Regions from separate parts of the Thermosediminibacter oceani DSM 16646 genome, predicted to be linked through region 3. Evidence: riboswitches for the same ligand, from Rfam matches in the RefSeq annotation. Region 3 holds a riboswitch; each other region holds the start of a gene.

Region 1 (4,776 bases), 380 kb from region 3:
TGCTGACACATCTAATTTTTTGCCTTCCATCAGTGTATCACTCCAATCATACCCGCTTCCAGCGCACGCCGGCGGGGGTATCTTCCAGGATAATGCCCCTGGCCCTCAGCTCATCCCTTATTTTATCGGCCAAGGCGTAGTTTTTCGCCTTTCTGGCCTCCTCCCTTTCCTTTATCTTTTGCTCGATCTCCTCGTCCAGGAGCACCGGCTCGAATTTCGAGAAGAACCCCAGCACTCCGCCCAGTTCCAAAACCATCTCCTTGGTCTTCTTCACCGCTTCCCGTGAAGAATTTTCGTTCAGGCTGACGTTGAATTCCCTGATCATGTCGAAGAGCACCGCTATTGCTCCCGCGGTGTTGAAGTCGTCGTCCATAGCATCTTTGAATTTATTTTTGTTTTCAAGCTGTCTCCTTAAATACTCCTCCTCTTCGCCGTTCAACGGCCGTTCGGGGGCTGCGTTTTCCAGGTGCTCCATGGCGTAAAGGGCGTTATAAAGGCGCTCCAGGGCGCTCTTTGATTGATCCAAGAGCTCCCGGCTGAAATTTATGGGGCTTCTGTAGTGGGAGGAAAGCATCAGAAACCTCAGCACTTCCGGATTGTATTCCTTCAGTATATCCCTGACCGTGAAAAAATTTCCTAAAGACTTGGACATCTTCTCGTTGTTTATATTAAGGTAACCGACGTGCATAAAGAACCTGGCAAAGGGTTTGCCGGTGAAGGCTTCGCTCTGGGCCACCTCGTTTTCGTGGTGGGGGAATATGAGGTCCGGTCCACCGCCGTGGATGTCAATAGTTTCTCCCAGGTGTTTCATGGCCATTGCCGAGCACTCGATGTGCCACCCGGGCCTTCCCTCGCCCCATGGGCTGGGCCAGGAAGGCTCCCCCGGCTTTTTGGCTTTCCAGAGGGCGAAATCTATCGGGTCCTTCTTTTTCTCTCCGGGCTCCACCCTGGCTCCGGCCTCCAGTTCCTCCAGGTTCTGCCCGGAAAGCTTGCCGTAACCCGGGAATTTCCTGGCGGCGAAGTAAACGTCCCCTCCCACCTCGTAAGCGTAACCCTTTTCGATAAGAACCTTTATGAATTCGATGATATCCTCGATGTGCTCGGTGGCCCTGGGGTGCACGTCGGCCCTTTTTATGTTGAGAGCGTCAGCGTCTTTGAAGTATTCTTTGATAAACCTGTCCCCCAGCTCTTTGACCGTAACGCCTTCTTCGTTGGCTCTCTTTATCATCTTGTCGTCTATATCGGTGAAGTTCTGCACGAACTTCACCTCATAACCCTTATACTTTAAATAATTCCTTATAACATCAAAAGTTATGAACACCCGGGCGTTCCCCACGTGAAAAAAGTCGTAAACCGTGGGGCCGCAGGTGTAAATGGTCACTTTGTTGCCGTTAAGCGGTATGAACTCCTCTTTCCTTCTCGTCAGGGTGTTGTAGATCCTCATCCTTCACCCTCCTCTCAAGCCAGTCGATCTTTTTCTCCAGTTCTTCCAGCTTTCTCTGCAAGCTTCTCATCATGTCGGCCACCGGGTCCGGCAGCAGGTGATGGTCCAGGTCGACTTTCGTAAAGTCTTCTCTTGCAAAATCGATTTTCTTCCTTACGACGGCCTTCCCGGGCACACCCACCACGGTGCAATTGGGCGGTACATCCTTTAAAACTACCGCACCGGCGCCGATCTTGCAGTTGTCGCCGATCTTTATCGGGCCCAGGACTTTGGCCCCGGCACCTACGACTATATTATTACCAAGGGTTGGGTGTCTTTTGCCCTTCTCCTTGCCGGTGCCTCCCAGGGTAACTCCCTGGTAAAGGGTGACGTTGTCGCCTATTTCCGTGGTCTCGCCGATGACGACACCCATACCGTGGTCTATGAAAAACCCCTTTCCTATTTTAGCACCGGGGTGAATCTCGATGCCCGTTAAAAACCTTGCCACCTGGGATATGATCCTGGCTATAAGGAAAAGCTTTCTGTTATAAAAGAAATGAGCTATGCGGTGCATCAGGATGGCGTGAAACCCGGGATAGCACAGTATTACCTCCAGTACGCTCTTCACTGCCGGATCCCGCTCGAACACCACTTTTATGTCATCCCTGATAGTCTTTAAAAACGACATTGCTTTTGCCTCCTTTCATTCTTGGTGCTTGTTTAGGTGTAAATAAAAAGGCCCTTCACCTCTGCAGAGGCGAAAGGCCCGCGGTCCCACTCTGATTTTTAGCTCTTTTAGATAACGGCCTAAGCCGCAGGCCTCTACTTTATTTCAAGGCCTGAACTCCGGGGTGCAATTTCGGTCCCGCCTTTCCTTAAAACCGCTCTCAGCCGCCGGCGGTTTCTCTCTGTAAGGGATTTCGGGCCTACGATCCCCATCACAGTTTTTTCGTATTGATTTTTATATTTATGATAATAGAATTTCCGACTAAAGTCAAGGGAATTCCAATTCCCCTTTCACGTTAAAACCCCACCTTAAATGGTGGGGTTTACTCAATTTCTATCATCACGGGCACGACGCCGCTTTCTATCATTCCGAGCATTTCCGCAGCTTTTTTGGAAAGGTCAATGTGGCGGCCTTTTACGTAAGGGCCTCGGTCATTTATAACTACCGCTACGCTTTTGCCGTTTTCCAGATTGGTAACTTTTACCCTGGTTCCAAAAGGCAGGTACCTGTGAGCCGCTGTTAGCGATTCCTGGTTGAACACCTGGCCGCTGGCCGTCCTTTTGCCGTGAAAACCCGGCCCGTACCAGGAAGCCTTGCCCGTAAACACCTTTTTGCGCGACGGCAGCTTACTTACCTGCCTTTCGACCGCACTCTTTTCCCGCACGGCCGAATAGCATACAGGCCTTGACTTAACGTTAACGACAGGCATGGCCGCCGTCTCGCTCCCCTTTACAGGCCCCACAGTAAAAACCATTAGCAGGGCTGCGATTATAGCCGCGGCAAATTTCCCGGCCAATTTACCCCTCCTTTCTCCGCCTCCGGGGTTAGCTGACGGGTTAGGGCCGAAAGGTAGCCCCTCCCTTTCGGGATTCACCCCAAAAACTGGTTCCCCCGTATTCGCTTTTCGCGAAATTCGGCGTACTGTAGATTTATAGGCAAAATAAAAAAGTGAGGTTTTCAATCCTCACTTTTATTTATTCCCATTTCTACAATTTTTTAATCAAGCATATAGCCTGGGCTGAAATACCTTCCCCCCTACCCTCAAAGCCCATACCTTCCGTTGTGGTCGCCTTCACGCTCACCTTTTCTTTCGCTATATTCAGCGCCTCCGCTATGTTCTGCCGCATCTTTTCTATGAAGGGCGAAAGCTTTGGCTTTTCGGCGCATATTACCGAGTCTATGTTCACCACCCCGAAGCCCTCCCGCTTCAGCAGCTCTCCCACCTTTTTAAGGAGCAGGATGCTGCTTATGTCTTTGTATTTGGGATCGGTGTCGGGGAAGTGGGTGCCGATGTCTCCGAGAGCAGCGGCCCCCAGCAGCGCATCGTTAATAGCGTGAACCAGCACGTCCGCATCGGAATGGCCCAGCAGGCCTTTTTCAAAGGGGATTACCACACCGCCCAGCACGAGCCTTCTTCCCTCCACCAGGCGGTGGGCGTCGTAACCTATTCCTACACGCATCCTTCATCACCTCTTGAAATCGCCGTAGCCCATGTTCATGAAGGCTTCGGCCACAATCATGTCCTCCGGGGTAGTTATTTTTATGTTTTCGTAAGCGCCTTCGATCATCCTGACCGGATACCCCAGCCGTTCCACCAGAACCGTATCATCGGTGCCGTAAAACCCGCTTTTTCTTGCTTCTTCGTGGGCTCTCAGAATCAGATTGTATTCAAAAGTCTGGGGGGTCTGGATGGCCCAGAGGGTGCTCCTCGCGGGAGTATTTATTATGAGCCCCTTGTCCACAACCTTTATGGTGTCCTTTACCGGCACCCCTACGCCGACGGCCCTGTATTTTACAGCAGCTTCGATACTGTTTTTTATCATCGTTTTCGTCACGAAAGGCCGCACACCATCGTGTATAACAACAATATCGGTTTGAGGAGAGCAGCTCCTCAAACCGTTGTAAACGGAGTCCTGTCGTTCCCGTCCTCCCTCTACAAGTTTGACTTTTTTAAAACAATAAGGGATAAGTACCTCCTGTTCGGCCAAAAAAATATCGGAAGGACCTACCACCAGGATTATTTCCCCAATTTCCTCCAGGCTCTCAAAAGTACTGAGGGTATAGTAGAGAATGGGGCGGCCTTTCAGCATCAGAAACTGCTTGCTCAAGGTAGAGTTCATGCGCCTGCCCCTGCCGCCGGCTGCAATCACCGCCGCAATTTTCATCAAAGTCACCCCGTACTACATCGATTTCGGCTTGGCGAAGATCATCCTGCCAGCAGCGGTCTGCAGCACACTGGTAACCATGACCCCTATGGTTTCGCCTATGTGCTTTTTACCTCCATCGACGACTATCATTGTGCCGTCGTCGAGATAAGCGACCCCCTGGCCCGATTCCTTTCCGTCTTTAATGACCTGCACCACCATCTCTTCTCCCGGGAGTACTACGGGTTTTACCGCGTTTGCCAGCTCGTTTATGTTTAAGACGGGAACATTATGGAGTTCGGCAACCTTGTTCAGGTTGAAATCGTTGGTTATTATTTTACCGTCGAGTATCTGAGCGAGTTTGACTAATTTGCTGTCCACCTCGGATATGTCCTCAAAATCTCCTTCGTAAATCTTTACGTCTATTTTCATTTCCTTCTGCATCCTGTTCAGTATATCGAGCCCTCTGCGCCCGCGGTTCC
Region 2 (4,776 bases), 380 kb from region 3:
CAGCTGCTCGATATGATAGCGATCATCGCCGGCCGGCAGCACTTTAACCTGTACAACTGCCCGATTTCTGGAAACTTGAGCACCATCCGTCATACACCCGCATGTTTCTCAATTCCTTTCGAGAGGTTCGATCTTCGTAACTATAAGCGTGACGACGCAGCAAAGACTCCTATGAGCGACTTTTGTAATACCATACAACTAAGCTTTTAACTAAGCTTTTGATAATTATAATACCTTCTCCAACCAAATACAACGGCCAATAAAGAAGTACCGCTATCCCTACTGCATGCATATCCCCTCCGGGAAAGTAATAAACCGGCAAAAAGTAAAGAACCAGAAAATTAATCATAAACAAAACCACGAGCATTACAACACCACAAAGGACATTAAATTCTGAGATAAAAAAACCTAATAAGATAGTAATTACTGCCAGGATTCCGCCAGCCATTAAGAGAAAATCTTTATACTCAAGGTTCAGCAGAAAGGAGAATCTCTCATATTCATGTTCCGGAGTTACTAACACATTAAAATACGACCTTCCGATAATTAGAACCAAGAGTAGGATTGCTAAATATAGGAGAGCTAAAAAAGGTAAAAATCTCTCCGCAAAACGTTCCAAGGCGAATCACCCTTTTTTTTAAAGCGCTAAAAGAAAATTTAGCTAATGATAAAGGCCGTAATGGCTTTATTGTTTAAATTTCCTTAATTATTATAACATGATTAAAGGTCTGCGGTATCTATAAATATAGCTATGTAATTTACCCAAGAATCGGACCTCTGTTTATGATATACTCCAACAAACACTAAGTGGGAGCATGCCTGCTCCCACTCCATTTACCTAGACTATTTCTTTAGGAACTATACTTCTTGTCCTTCCTATTAACTCCAAGTTTTTCAAATTAGGGAAATGCTTTTTAAAGATGCTGAAGTAAACCCTTTCTTCCCGGCTGGGTATTTTGGCTAAATCAGTATCTATCGCCTCTTTCACGACTTCATCGTTTTTTACCCATTCGGATAATATTCCGCTGGTTCCCGTTCCGTGTGCAAATTTGGCCTTCTTTCTCCATGCTATCTCTTTAGGCAGGTACCTTTCAGCAACTTTGCGCACAATCCACTTTTCAATCTTTTCTTCTCCATATATCTTATACTTTTCATCTAGAGAAAAAGCGTAATTTATAACTTCCCTGTCGAGGAACGGCGCCCTTGCTTTAATCGAGTGGGCTGCGGTGATGCGTTCTACTCTTTGAAACCCCGTATTATGCAGGCTGTTTATCAAAGTAAGGAGTTCCTCCGTTAAATTAGTAACTGAAGGCGCCTTTAGATATTCGTATCCGCCAAAAAGTTCATCGGCGCCCTCGCCGATTAAAACTACCTGCACGTACCGGCTGGCAAGGCGGGCGGCAAAATACGTCGCCACCGAGCCCCTTACCAGGGCGGGATCAAAGGACTCTAAATGGTAGATCACGTCCGGCAAAATATCTATGACATCTTCTTTACTATATTCTTCAACATGGTGAGTTGTACCCAAGAAATCGGAAACCATTTGCGAATAATATAGATCATCGGAACCTTTTACGCCCACCGCAAAAGAGTGAAGCTCTCCTTTGACGTATTGTCTTGTAATTGCAGCGATAAGGCTGGAATCAAGGCCGCCGCTTAGAAACACACCTACGGGTTTGTCCGACATCAGCCTTTTCTTCACGGCTTCATTTAATCTCCTGTCTAAATCATCCACCAGTTTTTCTAAATTCGATTCTTTTACTTCTGCGGCACAAATCCTATCATACTGAAAAAAGCCCTCTTTATCGGTATAATAATAACCATTCGGAAATTCCCTTATATTTTCAGCTATATTCAATAAGGCTTTTATTTCAGAAGCAAAATACATTTTTCCACTCTTGTCTTCACTGTAATACAAGGGCCTAGCTCCCAACACATCTCTGGCTGCAAAAAAACCCTCCGGACCCGATATCGCAAAAGCAAATACACCATCAAGTTTGGACACCATATCGGAGCCCAATTCTTCATAAAGATGGATCAATACTTCACCGTCGTAATCCGTTTTAAATTCATGGCCTCTGCTCAAAAGCCACGCTTTCAGTTCATCGTAATTATATATTTCTCCGTCAAAAACTAAGGCTATAGTATGATCTTCGTTGAACAAGGGTTGATTAAAGTCGCCTAAATCTTTCATTGCTGATTTATTGCAGCCCAAAGTAACATTATTCGATGTATATAACTTTTTTTGATTAGAACCCTCTTTTAACATTCCTTCCAGCATATTGTCCACTTTTTCGGTATCGCAACCACCCAGACACCCGGCTATCCTGTACATGACACCACCTCCGGAAGAAAAATAAAAAGCTATGAAGACTCATAGCTTTTTAGCAATAGTATTTAAGCTATAAATCTCCTCTCGGTACGCTTACGAGGTTAGCTGACGGGTTCGGGTTGAAGAGGTAACCCTACCCCTTCTTAATACGGGTTTTGCCCCTCTTAAGAAGGAGATTCACCCCATAAAGTTGGGTCCCCCGCTTCTTTCTATGGCTAGGCCATAGAAAGAACTCAGCGATTTAGATTATAGCAACTTTATTTAATTTGCCTTATATTATAACAGCAAAAGAATCTAATGTCAAATAACGTTCTAACCTTTATTTATCAGATGGTATATTCCTACTGTTTTTTCGACTTCCAGAACAAATGCTATACCCTTGCCCGGCTTGTCAAGCTCTGCAGCGTTTGAAATAGCTTCCAAAACCTTTTCCGTTTTTGTCCTGTCAATCAAGGTTAAAACTATTTCTTTTTCCGGCTCGATCGGTATGCCGAACAGCTTTGCATTTTCATGTATTCCCGTTCCACGCCCGTCTATGATTGTACCGCCCTCGGCTCCGGCCTTTTTTGCGGCTTCAACCACTTCTTCCGCAAAGCCTTTATTTACAATCGTTACAATTAGGTCAAATTTAATATTACAATCCTCTATCATTTAAATTCCCTCCTGCATTTTTCAACAAATGAATAACCCCTAGGAGTTCTTTAATATTTATAACAAAGCCTATCCCGTTTCCAGGCTTATTCAGCTTTACCTCATCCGTAATCGCTTGCAGGACATCTTTCACCTTATCCTCTTTGACAAGGGTAAGTATGATTTCCTTTTCCGGCGCAAAATTTATCCCCAGAAAATCAAGAAAAGACCTTTTGGCGGTCCCCCTTCCAAAAAGGATCGTCCCACCTTCAGCTCCAGCCCTTTTGCTGGCTCCAACCACCTTGCTTGCTTTACCCTTATTTACAATTGTTACGATGAGTTTAAAACTCTCGTCCACTGTAAGTCCGCCTTTCATCACCGAGCTTCTCCTTCCTGCTGTATAAAACCCCAAGGATAAGAATTGAAAGTATCGGTGTCAAAGCCACAAGGGAAACCATTCCGAACCCATCCATCAGAGGATTTCTGCCTTCGAGCTGCTTTGCCACTCCAACGGTCATCGACAATATAAACGTGACCGTCATCGGCCCCGTTGCCGCGCCTCCCGCATCAAAGGCGATAGCTACAAACTCGGAAGAGACATATTTTGTCATCAACAATGCTATTATATATCCCGGTACGATAAAATACCAGAGTGAAATTCCTGTAAGGACTCTAATCATCGACAGCGCAACGGAAAATGCTACGCCAATACATAAGGTATAAATCATTATTTTTTTATTAATATGCCCGCTGGAAGCTTTTTCAACTTCTATGGCTAGAACCTGTACTGCAGGCTCGGCCATAATAACTGCGAATCCCATCAGAAACCCAATAGGGATTAAAATCCAGTTATAATCTAACGAGCCTATAGTCATACCCATCAATTCGCCTACGGGTAAGAAACCAACGTGCACTCCCTGCAGGAATAGAGCAAGCCCCGCAAACGTCAGTATGATCCCTTTGACTATTTTTATTAAATGCCGTTTCGGCAGTTTTAACAAAAAAATTTGAAAAAAGACAAACACGACGACGAGGGGGGTCAATGCGACGGCAACATCCCTCAATACAGCGGAAAAACCTTCAAACAGTGCGCTTATCATTTGTAAAACACCCCCAATAATAAAACTGCCAAAATCGGCCCTATGGATGCCAAGGCGATCAATCCAAAGCTATCGCTGGACGATGTCCTTTTCCCGGTGACCGAAGCCACACCCACCCCGAGGGCGAGTATAAACGGCACCGTCATGGGACCTGTGGTTACTCCTCCGGCATCGAAGGATACGGCTACGAATTCCGGTGCAGTAACCAGCGCCAGCAAAAATACTAAAGCGTATCCGATAACCAGCAAATAATTGATTGGGATTCTTAAGAATATGCGAAGCAGGGCTAAAGAGACGAAAATGCCCACTCCACACGCCACCGCCGTTACGATGATGAACTTATTTATGGCTCCGTCCGAGACCGCATCAACCTGTGCTGCCAATACCTGAACATCGGGCTCAGCTGTTTTTTGCAAGAGGAAATTCCCCATTTTTGCAAAGGTTTTTCCCCAGGCACCGGTGGGGAATTTTTATGTTAACTTAATTGCCTCATGAGTGATTGCCTCATCCGGTAGCTTTGACCATCAAAGATCAATAGGTAACTGTGGTGTATTAGCCGGTCAATCATTGCTGCTGTCATCTGCTCATCGTAGAAAATGCTCGCCCAGCGGCTGAATTCCAGGTTAGTGGTAATTACTACACTGCGACGTTCATAGCAGTCCGAAATCACCTGAAAAAGTAGCTGCGCTCCTTCGCGGTCCAAAGGAACATAGC
Region 3 (4,776 bases):
TATAACAATGACACTAATTAATTCGCGAAGGCGTAACTTTAATGGAGAAAGGCAAGAGGTATTTGCTATTTCTTAAGGCAACCGACTCGCCGGGTGTTTATTCTATCGTTTCTCTAAATCAAGGTAAATTCAATATAGACAATCTCGATACAAAGGAAAAAGAACTGGAACAAAAAGATGGGCAATTCAAGACATTGAAACAAGATGTATTGAACAAATTTAACAGTAGAATATAAAAATTAAAGGGAAACTTATGGTAGGTTTTGGACAGAAAAGAGGATGCTTTTGCATCCTCTTCAGCTTGTAGACAAAGCCGCTTTTAGGATGCATAACCTAAAAGCGGCTTTTTGTTGAAGGCGAAGAAAATTTTTAAGAAAAACGAATGTAAAGCGGGGACTGTTGGCGGAAACGTTCCCCGTCTTTTCTTCCATAAAGCCAGCTTTTTTAAATTCATGCATGCGAAAAGAAGCGTGAGGTAATGTCCAACTTTCCTCAAGCCTCGTAGATTTGTATAGCGCATGCCATGCTTTTCCTTCGCATCGGCAAATACCCGCTCGATGGTCTGGCCGCGCATTTTGTATAGTTCTTTACCCCATTGGGTGTGTCTTATATCTTCCGCTATTTCTATGTAATGCTCCCATATATGCCGAGTTATGATTTTTGTGTAATTTTTACTTTTGGTGCACTGTAGGCGCATGGGACATTTACAGCATATTTGGGGGTTGCTCCTATATTCCCGGTATCCCGCCCGGTTGGTGGTGCTGTATTCTAATATTTGGTTGTTGGGGCATATGTAACAATCATAATATTCGTCATAGACGTATTCGCGTTTTTTAAAGTAGCCATCTTTGGTCATCGGCCTCTTGTAGGGCATAACGGGAAGCGCTCCTGCCTCAATGATTTCTCTGCATATCCCGGGGGTTTTGTAGCCTGCATCAACCACTACCGCCTCTATTTTAGAAAATTTATCGTTTACTTCTTGAAATAAATCGGAGAATACCTGGCTGTCATGAACATTTCCAGGTGCTATTTTGACACCAAGGACAAAAGTTGTTCCGGTCACAGGCTACAGAAGCTGTGTAGGCAAAGCAGCGCTCTTTTTCCCCTTTTTGAAACATCCCACTTTCAGGATCTGTGGTGCTTACCCTGACTTTTTTAGAGCTATTTTCTCCTTTGTTGTTATCGTCATCATCATCTTCTTCTTCAAAGGGCTTTTTACCGTTTGCTTCCCGTTCGGCGTTGATTTCTTTTAAAAGTTCTTCCTTATATTTTTGAGTCCGTTGCTTAGCGACTTTCTCGATATATTTATTCTTATTGGCACTGGCTTTTATGTGAGTAGCATCGATAAATACTGCATCTGTTTTAACAAACCCGCATTCTATTGCTTCCATCAACACCCGCTCGAATATCTTTTCAAATAGATCACTTTCCTTAAACCGCCGTTCATAGTTTTTTCCAAAAGTTGAAAAGTGAGGTATTTTTTCTTGTAATCCATAGCCTAAAAACCAACGGTAAGCTACATTGACTTCTACTTCTCTGATGGTTTGGCGCATGGAGCGGATTCCATACAATGCTTGGAGCATGAGTAGCTTAATTAACACTACCGGGTCAATACTAGGTCTTCCTGTATTTTCGCTATATAGGTCTTTTACTTCATCATAAATGAAATTAAAGTCGATGCTTTCTTCTACTGCCCTAAGGAGATGGTCTTGAGGTACTAAGCTATCGATGCTTACTAATTCTACCTGCTCTATTATTTCTCGATTTTTCTTCGTTAACATTTCATCGCCCCACAATATTTTTGTATCTTCTTTAATTTTACTAAAAAGCTGATGATTTTTGTACTAGCTTTTGCAAAAAAAGACTGTCGACAGTTACTTTGTCGACAGTCTGAAGAGGATGCTTTTGCATCCTCTTTTCTGTAAAGGCTAACAAATGGTACGGTTTCATATATTTTCCGTTGTATTCCACCCGCACAACTGTTATATTACTATTGAAAACGTTTATAGTTGCCCGGGGTGGAATGGAAGGCTGGTTCTCTTTTTGAATGGCCTAGAACTCATTGCCATAAAAGGGAAAAATAGTCATAAAATGACATTATCATAAAATAAAATATATTGCTAAAAATATTTTGAGTAACCCGGTTGACACAGAAATCTAATTTTGATATAATTTTCCTTACAATAAAAAAGAATGCTATAATCTTGAACGCTGAGTTCTTTCTATGGCCTACCCCATAGAAAGAAGCGGGGGACCCAACACTTGGGGTGAATCTCCTTCATAATAGGGAATGAGACCCTATTATGAGGAGTAGGGTTACCTCTTCAACCCGAACCCGTCAGCTAACCTCGTAAGCGTGGAAAGAGGAGGTTTGTAGCATGAGGGTAGTATTAGCCCGATTAAAGCTATGGTCCTCCATAGCTTTTAATTTTGCCTTAAAACCGGAAGAAAGGGGGAATATCGATGATTAAGAGGCCGGAAGAGGTGCGTTATACTGTAATAGGGGCGGGTAACGGCGGCCTTGCCATGGCAGGGTATTTGGGGTTGATGGGCTTTACGGTTAACCTTTACAACAGGTCCGAAGAAAAGATAAGGGAATTGATAAAAGACCCAAAAATACATTTGACCGGCGCCGTGGAAGGCGAGGGCAGGCTTTCCGTGGTCACCACCGACATAAGAGAAGCGATAGATGGTTCGGATATCATAATGGTCACCACTCCCGCCACTGCCCATAGGGAGCTGGCGGAGCAGATGGCGCCTTACATTAAGGACGATCAGATCATCGTGTTGAACCCCGGCCGTACCTGCGGAGCGCTGGAAGTTTACGAGACCCTGCGAAAGTCCGGGTGCACGAAAAATGTGATAGTTGCCGAGGCGCAGACTTTCATATACGCCTGCAGGGCTACGGGGCCCAGCAGTGCCAAGATATTCAGCGTGAAGAACGAAGTCAAGCTGTCCGCTATTCCGGCGAAGAAGACGTGGATGGTGATACGTCTTTTATCCGCAGCCTATCCGCAGTTCAAACCCGCCAGAGACGTTATGGAAACCAGCCTCAACAATTTCGGTGCGATATTCCACCCTGCTCCTACGCTCTTAAACAGCGGCCATATAGAAAGGGGCCAGACATTTGAATATTACCTGGAGGGAATAACCCCGAGTATAGGTCAGATGCTGGAAAAGCTCGATGCCGAAAGAATGAAAGTAGCAAGAGCCCTGGGCGTAAAGGCGATATCGGCGATGCAGTGGTTGGAGGATTCCTACGGCGCCCGCGGGAACTCCATATACGAAGCCATACAGAACAATCCGGCGTACAAGGGCCTCACGGCGCCGAAGGATCTTAAGACCCGGTACATTTACGAAGACGTGCCTTTTAGTCTCGTTCCCATTTCATCACTGGCCAAAAATCTGGGCATCGAGACCCCGGCAATAGATACGATAATCCGCCTTGCCAATATGATGACCGGAGTGAATTTCTGGGAACAGGGCAGGACCGTCGACAAGCTCGGGCTGGCGGGCTTGAGCCCGGCGGAAATCCACGAATTTGCCCAAAACGGTTACCTCGAGATTAAACGTACCGAAGAGGAGGTGGTGGCGTGATGAAAAGGATTCTTGGGGCGACCATCGGCAGCTGCGTGCACGTAGCGGGTGTTATGAACTTTCTCTCACTGGCCGAACGGGAAGGATATGAGGTCGAGTTTTTGGGTGCGGCCGTTTCCATAGACGAATTGATCGCTGCGGTTAAGGAAAGAATGCCCGATTACGTGGGTGTAGGTTACCGGCTTACTCCGGAGCCGCTGAGGGAAGTGCTGAAGGAACTGAAGGAAAAAATTAAAGCCCATGGTCTTGACTCGGGGATTAAGTGGATTTTCGGAGGCACTGAACCCACAGCGAAGGTTGCGGAAGAAAGTGGCATTTTTACGAAGATTTTCAACGGCCTGGAGGATATAGACGAGGTTATCGGATTCCTTAAAGGCTATAGGCGTTCCACCGAGGAGACTTACCCCGAAGACCTGATATCGCGCATCGAATCCAAGTACCCTTACCCCATCCTGAGACACCACCTGGGCCTACCTTCTCTTGAGGCTACGATAGAGGCCATCGAAAAGGTCGCGGAGGCAAAGGTACTTGACGTGATTTCCATTGCACCGGATCAGAACGCCCAGGAGTACTTCTTCGAGCAGGACAAAATGGACCGGAGGCTCGATGGAGCCGGGGGTGTGCCGGTCCGTTCTAGGGAGGACTTCCTGGCCCTTTACCGGGCTTCCCGCCGCGGAAATTACCCGCTGCTTCGCTGCTACAGCGGTACCAGCCATTTGATAGAGTTTGCGGAACTATTAAATGAGACAATTAAAAATGCCTGGTGTGCCGTGCCGCTGTGCTGGTACAACGTGCTGGATAAGCGGGGGCCGAGGTTACTTAGGGATTCCATAAGGGAAAACCAGCAGGTGATGAAGTGGCACGGAGAAAGGGGAATTCCGGTGGAAGTTAACGAATCCCACCACTGGAGCCTCAGGGACGCCCACGATACCGTAGGCGTCGCGACCGCCTTCCTGGCGGCTTACAATGCCAAGAAGATGGGTGTAAAGCACTACATTGCCCAGTACATGTTTAACGTGCCGCCGTCCCTTTCTCCGCGGATGGACCTGGCAAAGATGCTGGCCAAGATCGAGCTGATAGAATCGCTGCAGGATGAAAACTTTAGGGTTTACCGCCAGGCAAGGGCCGGCCTTGCCAGCTTCCCGGGTGACCTGGCCCAGGCGAAGGGGCAGCTGGCGT

What was found. Region 3 has a riboswitch for cyclic di-AMP ahead of TOCE_RS01200 (NAD/NADP-dependent octopine/nopaline dehydrogenase family protein). Riboswitches for the same ligand answer to the same signal wherever they lie in the genome.
Region 1: it holds a riboswitch for cyclic di-AMP, as region 3 does, so the genes downstream of both, TOCE_RS10660 (septal ring lytic transglycosylase RlpA family protein) here and TOCE_RS01200 (NAD/NADP-dependent octopine/nopaline dehydrogenase family protein) in region 3, are expected to answer to the same signal.
Region 2: it holds a riboswitch for cyclic di-AMP, as region 3 does, so the genes downstream of both, asnB (asparagine synthase B) here and TOCE_RS01200 (NAD/NADP-dependent octopine/nopaline dehydrogenase family protein) in region 3, are expected to answer to the same signal.

What each region holds. Positions count from the first base shown of each region.
Region 1 is NC_014377.1:2,119,108-2,123,883, forward strand. It holds gene TOCE_RS10645 (Mini-ribonuclease 3) at 1-30, opposite strand, end outside; gene cysS (cysteine--tRNA ligase) at 47-1,444, opposite strand; gene cysE (serine O-acetyltransferase) at 1,392-2,111, opposite strand; gene TOCE_RS10660 (septal ring lytic transglycosylase RlpA family protein) at 2,473-2,946, opposite strand; cyclic di-AMP (ydaO/yuaA leader) riboswitch at 2,949-3,079, opposite strand; gene ispF (2-C-methyl-D-erythritol 2,4-cyclodiphosphate synthase) at 3,137-3,610, opposite strand; gene ispD (2-C-methyl-D-erythritol 4-phosphate cytidylyltransferase) at 3,617-4,315, opposite strand; gene TOCE_RS10675 (PIN/TRAM domain-containing protein) at 4,331-4,776, opposite strand, start outside.
Region 2 is NC_014377.1:605,795-610,570, reverse strand. It holds gene TOCE_RS03065 (hypothetical protein) at 170-619, opposite strand; gene asnB (asparagine synthase B) at 839-2,335, opposite strand; cyclic di-AMP (ydaO/yuaA leader) riboswitch at 2,409-2,581, opposite strand; gene TOCE_RS12400 (P-II family nitrogen regulator) at 2,645-2,983, opposite strand; gene TOCE_RS12395 (P-II family nitrogen regulator) at 2,967-3,338, opposite strand; gene TOCE_RS03045 (DUF1538 domain-containing protein) at 3,304-4,062, opposite strand; partial or broken gene TOCE_RS03040 (DUF1538 domain-containing protein) at 4,059-4,466, opposite strand; gene istB (IS21-like element helper ATPase IstB) at 4,538-4,776, opposite strand, start outside.
Region 3 is NC_014377.1:223,047-227,822, forward strand. It holds partial or broken gene TOCE_RS11810 (IS1182 family transposase) at 320-1,781, opposite strand; cyclic di-AMP (ydaO/yuaA leader) riboswitch at 2,200-2,371, shown strand; gene TOCE_RS01200 (NAD/NADP-dependent octopine/nopaline dehydrogenase family protein) at 2,464-3,597, shown strand; gene TOCE_RS01205 (cobalamin B12-binding domain-containing protein) at 3,597-4,776, shown strand, end outside.